2 regions of the Nitritalea sp. genome follow, and region 2 is predicted to be linked to the other one. Evidence: riboswitches for the same ligand, from Rfam matches in the RefSeq annotation. Region 2 holds a riboswitch; the other holds the start of a gene.
The links. Region 2 has a riboswitch for cobalamin ahead of ACXIT9_RS00530 (DUF5522 domain-containing protein). Riboswitches for the same ligand answer to the same signal wherever they lie in the genome.
Positions count from the first base shown of each region.

Region 1: another riboswitch for cobalamin. It lies ahead of ACXIT9_RS03940 (TonB-dependent receptor); the one in region 2 lies ahead of ACXIT9_RS00530 (DUF5522 domain-containing protein).

Region 1 is NZ_JBSZCV010000008.1:16,356-21,952, reverse strand. It holds gene ACXIT9_RS03955 (ABC transporter ATP-binding protein) at 1-609, opposite strand, end outside; gene ACXIT9_RS03950 (iron chelate uptake ABC transporter family permease subunit) at 606-1,625, opposite strand; gene ACXIT9_RS03945 (ABC transporter substrate-binding protein) at 1,627-2,814, opposite strand; cobalamin riboswitch at 3,051-3,275, shown strand; gene ACXIT9_RS03940 (TonB-dependent receptor) at 3,409-5,295, shown strand; gene ACXIT9_RS03935 (YncE family protein) at 5,292-5,597, shown strand, end outside.
Region 2 is NZ_JBSZCV010000002.1:37,763-43,359, reverse strand. It holds gene ACXIT9_RS00535 (TonB-dependent receptor domain-containing protein) at 1-2,442, shown strand, start outside; cobalamin riboswitch at 2,578-2,763, shown strand; gene ACXIT9_RS00530 (DUF5522 domain-containing protein) at 2,879-3,040, shown strand; gene ACXIT9_RS00525 (acyl-CoA thioesterase) at 3,037-3,432, shown strand; gene ACXIT9_RS00520 (CobW family GTP-binding protein) at 3,498-4,454, shown strand; gene yidD (membrane protein insertion efficiency factor YidD) at 4,455-4,685, shown strand; gene ACXIT9_RS00510 (AraC family transcriptional regulator) at 4,987-5,597, opposite strand, start outside.

The DNA.
Region 1 (5,597 bases), on a different contig from region 2:
ATGGCTGTGCGCCACCTCCCGCAGGAGCTGCATGATCAAGTAGCGGTTAGGGAGGTCCAGATGTGCCGTGGGCTCATCTAAGATCAGCAGCTCGGTCTCTTGCGCTAGCGCCCGTGCGATGAAGACCTTCTGTCGCTGTCCATCACTCAGCTCCTGCACCAGGCGGCCACGAAGGTAAGCGACACCTGTGTCCGCGAGTGCCTTGTCGATGGCCTCCAAATCCACGGAGCGTAGGCGCCCGGTCCATCCGGTATGCGGAATGCGGCCCAGTGCGACGAGCTCCTCCACCTTTAAGTTCGCCGCAGCATGGCGCCCCGTAAGGACGACAGCGAGCTGCCGCGATAGTCGCTCGATCGGCACCTGACGCACATCTTGTCCCTGGAGGAGCACCTGTCCCTGAAGGGGCGGCACTTCTCCTAAAAAGGTTTGGATTAAGGTGGATTTACCGACACCATTCGCCCCTAACAAGCAGGTGAGCTGTCCTTTTTTGAGGTCTAAGTTGATCTGCTCGGCTAGGGGAGGGGCCAGTGATTTCGTGTAGCCGATACTCAGGTCACGGCTACTCAGTACGGTGGTGAGGTCTTCGGTGCTGACGCTGTGTCGGCTCATAGGCTTTTACTGAAATTTCGTTTTAAGATCAGGGCGATCACGATGGGCGCGCCGAAAAGGCTGGTGATGGCATTCAGCGGGAGTGTCGTAGCAGCGCCAGGTACTTGGCTGATGCTGTCGCAAAGCAGCAGCAGGCAGGCACCCACTAGGGCGGTACCTGGAAAGAGGATGCGATGCTGGGCGGTTCGGAAGAGCAGGCGCGCGATGTGTGGGACTGCAATGCCTATAAAGGCAATCGGTCCACAAAAAGCGGTGGTGGCGCCAGCGAGTAATCCCGTGCTCACCAGCATGCTACGGCGTAAACGACGGGTGCTGATGCCCATACTTTTGGCGTAAGCCTCCCCTAAAAGCATGGCGTCAAAGGCTTTAAACTGGAAGACTAGCGGAAGTATTCCCAGCAGGCAGACTAGTGCGAAGAGCAGTACATCGGCCATCGGTAGGCTTCCTAAGCTCCCCATGGACCAGACGGTGTACCGCTTCAGCTGTTCGGCATCACTGAAATAAGCCAATAAGGAAACGATAGATCCTGTCAGACTACCCACCATCAAGCCTACGATTAGCAGCGTCATGCTATCACGCACGCGCCAGGCTGTAAAACTGATCGCTAGCAGCACGAGGGCAGCACCTAGGGAGGCAGCCAGCGTGATGCCATAGCTTCCCCAGGTGGCAGCGATAGGCAGCTGAAGTGCCGATCCGCTCAGCAGTAAAACAGCCACTCCAAGTCCCGCGCCAGAGCTGATGCCGAGTACATAGGGTCCTGCTAATGGATTTTTAAAGAAGGTTTGCATCTGCAGGCCACTGAGACTGAGTGCGATTCCCGCCAGGATCGCCGTTAGGGCTTTTGGAAGCCGGTAAGCGAAGAAGATGAGCTCATGGCTTTCTCGTAGGAAGGGCTCACCAAAAATGCGACGCAAAAGCTCCTGTGGAGGAATCGACACCGAGCCGATGCTCAAGGAGAGCAGCAGAAGGCCGCATAAGGCCAAAGAGAGCAAGAGAAAGAGCCAGGTGCTGCGCATATTACTTTTCAGGTAAGGGGAGGTAAAAATGCATCTGCTCCTCAGGTAGCGCTTCCGCTCCGAAGATGCGGATCAAATCTTCTAAGATGAGATCGGGTCGAAGATACGCGATTTCAAAGTAGGGAAGCCCACCCCTCGCTGATTTTTTTAGCCCATAACTGAACACCTGCTGTGTTTTAAAGGGGGCGAAAAAGGTATATCGCTGATCACTGGCCGCCAAAGCCGCTAAAGAGGGCACATCCGATGGTCCCAGCCACACATCGGCCTCTAAAGCCCGGTCCAGCACCTGCTCGAAGCTCAGAGTTTGGCTGCCAACTCCTTTTACGTCTTCAAAAATGTAGCTGCCTCCAGCGTCGCGGATCAACTGGGTATTCCAAGAGTCTACACTGGGCACATACCAAATGTCCTGATAGAGAATGCCCGTCATGACGCGAACAGGTTTTATTCGCCTTTGCGATAGCGCCTCCGCCCGCTCCCGTAGGGCTTCATAGCGGGAAGAGATGTCAGCAAAGACCTCCACCGCCTCTTCATAGTGGCCTACTACGGCGGCGATGACCTTGCTCCACTCCGCACGGCCTAATGGATGCGGTTCGATAAAGTCGCCTATCGGCAACACATAGATGCCGGCTTCCTCCAAGAGTCTGGCGCTACGGTCTTCCGCTCCCAAATGGCTGTTTAGTACAATGTCGGGCTGAAGGTCGAGCACAGCCTCCACATTAAGCCCTGCATTTTTTCCCAACTCCTGCACCTTTCCTGCGGCGATCCGCTCGCGTACGGCAGGGGAACTGATCAGGTCCGTATTCGGAAAGGCAAGTAAGCTTTCTAAGGCTCCTACTGCTTCCAAAGGAGGAAGATGGGAGGTGGCAGTGGCAATAAGCCGCTCGGCCGGGGGTATCCAGCGATAGGTGATTTCGCGCAGCGCCGCTTGGGTTCTGGCATCCGGTGCGTCCTCTCCGATCAGTAGGTAAGCAGGCTTTTCTTGTCCCGGATACCCTTGCAGAATTTCGATTAGGTGGTAGCTGTTTATTTGATATAGTTTAAAGCCTGTTGCGTAAGCAAGTGGCAGGGGCTCCCAAAGTCCATCTTTTTCGCTTTCTTTTGGGCTACAGCCCAAAGTCAGGATCAGCCAAAGCAGGCAGAAAATCGAGATAAGCTGGGTGTGGAGGATAGAGGTTTTTACTCGCTTCACAGGTAAATAGGCGTTTAATGAAGGGATTCAGATACTTATTGACACGCTTTTCTCGAAAAGGAAAGCGGCAGAAAGAGGGAGCGTGTAAGATCTTCTTTACGCAGTCTCATGTATACAAAGTAAAGCAAGAGATTTTTTTACCTTGATTTTTTTCATGATTTTTTTTCTCATTTCATAAGATGTAAAATTCATATAGTTTTTAGTAGTGGTAGTGGATTCTTAACATTTCCTTTGTATGTTTGTAGCGGTTTTTAGGTTTTAGCTGTTCCACTCATGAGCTGCTAAATTAAAAGGGAATCCGGTGTAAATCCGGAGCTGTCCCCGCAACTGTAACCCGAGTGCGTCGTGTCTGCGGATCGCGCATTAGAGATGTTCCACCCACCGAGGGCCATTGTGCGAGTGCATGAGAAGGCCGGAGCATCCAGGGAAGTCAGGAGACCTGCCTGTAACCGACAGTAGTTCAAAGCTTTCGGGTGAAAAGCTGAGCGAATCAGTCAGTGTGCCGGTCGTCTTGTGATGCTCGCGCCATTCTTTCTTTTTCCTCTTTTACCAAATCGCTTTGGAGTAAATCGTTTGTATTCATTCCATAGTCGCATGAACAGGTATGTCTTTCTTTTCCTTAGCCTCTTCGGTGGCTGGGGAGTTTCTGGCGTGGCATGGGCCGCCGTCACCGATACCCTTGAACTCCAAGCGGTGTCTGTGCAGGCGATTCCGGTGACCAAGTATGCCTACGGTCAGGCGGTACACACCGTGGATGCCGAAGCCCTGCGCCGACACCCTGGGGAAAGCCTTGGGGATTACTTGCAGCAAAAAACGGGTTTGTTCGTCCGGCAGTATGGTGCGGGGATGTTACAGACAGTCAGCACACGAGGTACTTCCGCGGGCCATCATGCCGTCTTTTGGAATGGTCTCCCGCTGAATAGCCCCTCCTTAGGACAAATAGACTTTTCGCTTTTACCACTTGCAGGCTTCGATGCTGCCCATGTGTTTATGGGCAGCGCAGGGGCTAATTTCGGTACCGATGCCATCGGGGGGAGCACCCACCTAGAGACCCAAGCTGATTTCACCCCTGGCCATCAGGTGCAGCTAGACCATGGACTGGGCAGTTTCGGCCTTTGGAATAAAAGTCTACGCTATCGCTTTGCCGCAGGCAGCTATGCGCAAAGCACCACACTGTACCGACAGTTTACCCGGAATGATTTTCCCTTTCGCAACTTAGCCCGGCGTGAGACGCCTGTGGAGCGGATGCCGCATGGACGGGTGGAGCAGCTCGGCCTGGTGCATCAAAGCAGCTATACCCTTTCCGATCGGGATCAACTGAGCATGGCGCTCTGGTGGAACAGTGCCGAGCGGGAGATTCAGCCTGTTATCGGCTCGAATACGCGAGATGTGCAGCTGGACAACAGTCTCCGCGTGGTCGTGGACTACTTTCGCTATGCTGCGGCTGGAACGCTAAACCTGAAGGCAGGAATCGTCCACGATGAAAATATTTTCAATGCCTCACAGAACCGCACGCGGCAGCATCTGGCTGCGGGGGAGTGGGACTGGAAAGGGAATGAGTGGATCGCCGCTAAATCGGGCATCCGCTACACGCGGGCGATCGGCAGGCTCAGCACCTATGAGGCAGAGGAAGACCGGCTGGAGCTCTACCAATCCTTTAATGTGACCCCTAGCCCCCGTCTTGGTTTTTCGGTCAATTTGCGACAGTTTTGGTTTGATGGCGAAGCGGCACCTTTTACGCCCAGTTTAGGCTGGAACTGGCAGTTTTGGCAGGGCGAAATCCATAAGCTGCGCCTGGTAGGAACGGCTGCCAGAAGTTTTAAAGTACCCACCCTGAACGATCGCTTTTGGGAGCCTGGCGGCAATAGGGACCTACTGCCTGAGGAAAGCTGGAGCCTGGAGACGGGCTTCGAGCACCGCATGGAGAGCAAACGCTGGAAGGTGGAACAGCGACTCACTGCTTATGCTATGTGGGTGGACAACTGGATCGTATGGCTGCCCACGGGTAACTTTTGGAGCCCTTCGAATATCCGCGAAGTCCACAACCGGGGGCTCGAATACCAGGGAGAGTTACAGGTGCAGCTAACAGCGAGACAGCATTTCGGTCTGCGGGCCACTTATAACCATACAGTAGCGACGAATGTAGGCGCGGTACGTGAAAATGACCGAACAGTCGGGAATCAGTTGCCCTACACCCCTTTTGACAAGTGGAATGCTCAGCTCACCTATCGGATAGGACCTCTAGAAGTAGGGGTGAACCAGCAGTTTGTGGGAGATCGCTTTATCAGTTTGGATAATAGCACACGCGTAGCGGCTTATCGCCTTACGGACTTGCATGCCGCCTATACGTGGCGCTGGAGGGGCTATGGCGGCCAGGTCCAAGGGCGTGTGCTGAATGCTTTCAATACCGAATATCAAGTACTCCGGCTGCGTGCCATGCCGGGCAGAAATTATACCATCCATTTTACTGTAAACTTATGAAACACGTAGTAAAGTCCTTTTTGTATCTCCTGACAGCAGGATTCTTTTTAGCAGCTTGTAGTGAGGATAGTTCGATGCCCACGCCTACGCCGAATGAGCCGGAGGCAGGCCCTTTTGCTGAAGGTATCTTTGTCGTGAACGAAGGGCAGTTCGGACAAAACAACGGGGAAATTTCACTTATTGACCTGGAAGAGGGTACGGTACGTTTATCCTTGTTTGAGGAGGTGAATAGCCGACCCTTTGCAGGTATTATCCAAAGTATGATCGACAATGAAGACCTCACGTATTTAGTGGCGAATACT
Region 2 (5,597 bases):
GCCAGCTATACCATTTCCGGGATCATTACCGAGGGGGGCTCTGGAGAAGGTGTTCCTTATGCTTCGGCGGCACTTATCCGCAAGGAAGACGGACAGTCGATCGCGGGGGCTGTGGCTGATCTGGATGGTAAATTTATCATCAGCGGGGTACGTGCTGGGGCGTATACGGTACAAGTAAGCCTGCTGGGCTATGAGACCTTTAACTCTGGGGAAATTTTAGTGGGGCCGGATAATCCAGAGGTAAATCTCGGGGTGCTCGCCCTACAGGAGGATGCTGTGAAACTGGATGAAGTCGTGGTGCAGGGGCAGCGTAACCTGATCGAAGAGCGCGTGGACCGCACCATTTTTAATGCAGAAAACGATAAAACTACAGTCGGAGGGGATGCGACCGATGTGCTGCGTCGTGTGCCGATGCTGTCTGTGGATCTCGACGGAAATGTTTCCATGCGAGGAAGTGGAAATATCCTCGTTTTGATTAATGGCCGTCAGTCGGCTATCGTCGCGACGAATATCGCTGAGGCGCTGAAACAGATTCCGGCAGAAGAAATAAAAACGGTGGAGGTGATTACCTCGCCTTCGGCCAAATATGACGCCGAGGGTACCGGCGGGGTGATTAACATTATCACCAAGAAAAATAATTTGCAGGGGGCCTCTTTAAATGTAAACTCCAGCGCAGGACTTCGGGGCTCTAATTTAGGGGTAAATGCCAGCTTAAAGCGAGGCAAGATGAGCTGGACCTTGGGGGGCTTCGGGCGCGCCGGCTATAACATTCTCGGAAGCTTCGAGAATACGCAGCAGCTGCGCGATGCAGAGGGAAATGAGACCGCCACCATCCAGCAGCAAGCAGACACGCGCAACAGCCGACTTTTCGGGAGGTATAATTTGGGATGGGATTATGACATCGACAAGTACAACTTTATGACGGCCTCCATCAGTTTTGGGGTGCGGGATTTCCGTAGCTTCCAGGATGGCTTGCGCTCAGATACCTTTTTAGAGGATATGCTGCAAAACAGCATCGTTCAGGATGTGCGTACGGATAACTTGTCGAATAACATCGACTTGAATTATAATTACACGAAAACCTTCGAAAAACCGCAGAAGGAGTTCAGTATTTCCGGTCTTTATAGCCGAAATAACCGAACAAATGATTTCGTGCAGGCACTCTATAATGGTACACTCACAGATATCGTCAGCCGCGTGAAAAATGAAAACTCGGGTATCAATGAAGAATTTACCGTGCAGCTGGACTATGTGAGCCCGCTGGGCAAAAAGTCCGGTCAAATTTTAGAATATGGAGCGAAAAATATTTTGCGCCGTGTGACTTCGGACTTCCAGCGCTTCCGCTCGGTAGGTGAAGGTCCTTTCGAGCCTATCGAGGGCATCAACTTTAACAATGAGCTGCGCTACGACCAAAATGTGACGGCTGCTTATGCTTCCTACACGACGGCCTTTTTAACCAACTATACCTTAAAGGCTGGCTTGCGTTACGAGTACACAACGATCTCTGCGGACTTCCGAAATTCAGAATTAGAGGCAGATATCCCTTCTTACGGGACCTTCGTGCCTTCGGTGAACATTGGCCGTAGGCTAAAAAATGGCAACATGATTAAGGCCGCCTACAACCGCCGTATTCAGCGCCCTTCTCTAAACTTCCTTAACCCGAATATTGACGATGCGAATCCGCTGCAAATTTCTCAAGGGAACCCGCTTCTGGATCCGGAATTGACCGATAATTTTGAGTTGGGCTACAGCACCTTTATCAAGGGTAGCTCGCTGAATTTCTCTTCTTTCTACCGCAGCACGACGGGGTCTATACAGGCGGTGCGGACCACATTAGCCGATGATATCATTTTCACCACTTTTGAAAATATCGGAAACGAGCAGGCTGTAGGTCTGAGTATCTTTAGTAACATTCAACTGTCTGGAAAATTTAGCTTAAACGGAAGTGTGGAAGGATACTACGCCATGTTGGATAATGGCTTAGAAGATCCCTTATTCGCTGCTTCGAACACGGGCTGGGTTTTTAGCGGACGTCTTTTTGGAAATTATACCTTGCCGAAAGACTGGCAGATCCAGTTGTTTACCTTCGCTCGCGGCCGTCAGGTGCAGCTGCAGGGGACTGCCGGCGGCTTCGGAGTGTACGGTTTGAACTTGAACAAACAGTTTAATGAGCGCCGGGGAAGTATCGGCTTCGGTGCGGAGAACTTCTTTACCTCTGAGTTTATCATCCGTAATGAGCTACGCACCCCCACGATTATGCAGAATTCTACTGTCGGTCTGCGTAATATGAATTTTAAAGTCAACTTTTCCTACCGCATCGGGAAGCTGAGCACGGAGGGTCCATCGCGTCGTAAGCGCCGAGGGGTGACAAATGATGATTTAAAATCCGGAAGCAGCAGCAGTGAAGGTGCTGTGGGCGGTGGCGGCGAAGGCGGTCGATAAGTAGTATTTTTTTTTGATTATTTAGGTGATGAGAAAAGACCCCGACACTGTCGGGGTTTTTTTCGTTTTGATTTTTTTTTGCCCGAAGGGCAAAGTGCCGGAACCAAGCGGCAGGTTTATTGGCTTATAGGTGTATCTTTGTGTACACGTTTAGGTTTTTCCTTTCGGAAAATGAAAAGGGAATCCGGTGCGAATCCGGAGCTTTCCCCGAAACTGTAACTTCCGTCATGCTTTTATGCAGATGCCACTGTCCCGGGTTCGGGGTGGGAAGGCCATAAAAGTGGAAGGAGCCAGGAGACCTGCCTGTTCGTGCCACCCTAAAATCGGAGGAATTTGTCGGGGAGGATGCTTGTGCTTGCCAGCGGGTAAGTACGACTGTCGTCTCTGGCCTGAGGTCTCCTGTTTTGGGTTTTTCAGACTTAAATCCATACGGAATATGCCGAAGACAAAAGGGACGAAGCTCCCCCCGCGCACTGCTTTAAAGGAAGGCGAGCATTATTATTTTGAGGGACCATACATGGTTTTTACGGAAAAGTATCACCTGCTGCGCGGGTACTGTTGTACGAACGGCTGTCGCCACTGTCCCTACTCCAAATGAACCAAGCACAATCTTTAGAAGAGCGCAAAGCAGCGGCTCGTACGTCTATTTTCAAGGCGGTTTTTCCGAATACAACCAATCATTACGACACCCTTTTCGGCGGAAATGCGCTGCAGCTGATGGACGAGGTGGCCTTTATCGCGGCGACCCGTTTCTGTAGGAAAAAGGTGGTAACCGTTTCCACAGGTAAGATTGATTTCAATCATGCCATTCCCGCGGGTACCATCATCGAGCTGGTGGGAGAGGTGCTCCGCGTAGGGCGCACGAGCTTGGAAATCGAGGTCGGCATCTATGTGGAAGAAATGTATTCGGAAAGAAGGGAGCGAGCGATTCGAGGTAATTTCACCTTCGTGGCGGTGGATGAAGCGCGCAGGCCGATTTCTGTCTTGTAAGGATAGGATGGGGACAGTTTTTTCTTTATTTTTGCAACAAATTTGCATCTAATCAATATCAATAAATGAATTCCGCAACTTCTTTACCGCGCATCCCTGTCTATTTACTCACAGGATTTTTAGGTAGTGGCAAGACCACCTTTTTAAACACGCTTTTACAGCGCTGGGAGGACAAGCGGGTGGTGGTGATTGAAAATGAGTTTGGCAGCACCTCCATCGATGGTGCCTTAGTGAGTGCGGCTGTGAATCAGGTCTATGAGTTGGCGAACGGTTGTATCTGCTGCAGCCTGGATCATGAGTTAGTCGAAGTATTAGCTCAGCTTATCAAGCCGGAAAGTCGTCCGGACATCTTGGTCATAGAAGCTTCGGGGGTGGCGGATCCGGGAACTGTGGGCGCCATTTTCAAGCGGGAGGATGTTTTGCAGTACTTTCATTTAGAAAAGATTATCGCACTGGCGGATGCGGAGAATGTCGCGGATCGCCTGGAAGAAACCGTGGAGGCGGGGCGGCAGCTGGTGGCTGCTGATGGCATTATCATCAATAAGTGCGATGCTGTGCATCCGGATTATTTGGTGGAGGTACAGCGGCAGCTGGCGCGCATTAATCCGATCGCCTCCTTTACATTTGCCCGGTACGGGCAGGTTCCGGACACATTTTTAAGCCAGGAGGTTTCCCGTGAGCGCTTGTTGCAACAGCCGTTAGCGGAGGAGGAGGCCCATACGCCGGGTTTAAAAAGCATGGTTTTTGGGTTCCGAAAGCCTTTCGATCGGGATAAACTAAGTGCCGTGCTGAGCATGCGGCTTTTTGTGAGCTATGCGCAGCTGTATCGGGTGAAGGGCTTTGTGGACATTCAGGGGCAGGCCCATCGCTGGCTTTTGCAGTCTACGGGTAAGAAGTTGACCTTCGTCGATATGGGCCCTTGGCCGGAGACGCTTCCGCGTCAAAGTGCCCTGGTATTCATCGGCAAGGGTTTAGAACGCCTGGCGATGCAGCGTATGTTAGACCAAGCTTTAGCTGAGTAAATGATCAAGTATCTCATCATCATTCCTGTAAAAATCTATCAGTGGTTCATCTCTCCTGTTTTGGGCCCTAACTGTCGGCATAGTCCTACCTGTTCGCATTATATGTTGGGGGCGGTGGAGGAGTGGGGGCCTTTTCGTGGCACCTGGCTGGGCTTGAAGCGTATTGGGCGCTGCCATCCCTGGGGTACTTCGGGGCATGATCCCGTGCCTAAAAACCCGGCTAAAAAATAGTTGGCATTCATTTTTTAACAGGGGTTCTCAAAAATACGGGTTCAAATCTTAACCTGTTTTTAAGAAAATTACATCAAATCAGGGAATGCGGGTTAAATTTTAAACCAAAAAAAAGGAGTCTTTCGTAAAAGACTCCTGAGGTGGGTTTATTTGTAACTGACTTCAGCCATATAAACTTTGGTAAATGTTTTACTTCTGTCCTTTTTACGCTACCAAAATTTTCTAAACTTATACAAAATTGCTCAAACTACCTAATCTGCTTGTGGTTAATTGTAAAAAAAAATAAAGGGCCATATGCTTTTCAATCGTTTTCGAGTAGACGGGCCGTATGCTGTAGCTGGTAATGCTTCGGAGTTTGACCGAATTCCTGTTTAAAGGCACGGATGAAGTAGGTACTATTTTGGAAGCCGGACATGAAGCCCACCTCTTGAATTTGGTGTTGGCCGAGTTTCAGTAAGTTTTTGGCGAGCTTGAGGCGTTCTTTCAGGATAAATTCTTTGGGGCTAAGCCCCAGTTCCTGTTTAAAGCAGCGGGAGAAATGAGCGGTGCTCATGCAGGCTTTTTCGCTGAGTGCTTCCACGGTCAGTTTTTCGCGGATATTATCGCGAATATAGCTAAGGATAAAGGCGAGGCGATTTGAGCTGCTTTGGGTTTTATAGGTTTTCTCCAGCATATCGCGCGCTTGCGTTTGGGTCAGGCGGATGAGGAGTTCTTTCAGGGCAAGATTAGCGATGAGGTCTTTTTCTTTCGAGCGTTCTTTAACGCCGATCCGGATGAAGCGGTTGATAATTTCGCTGAGCTCTTGGTTGTTACTGAGGTGAAAGTACGATAGATCGAGCCCCCAGTCTTGGGTGATCATTTTTTCGGGGTAGCGCTCATTCAGCATATGGAAGGTATTTTCGATCATTTCCT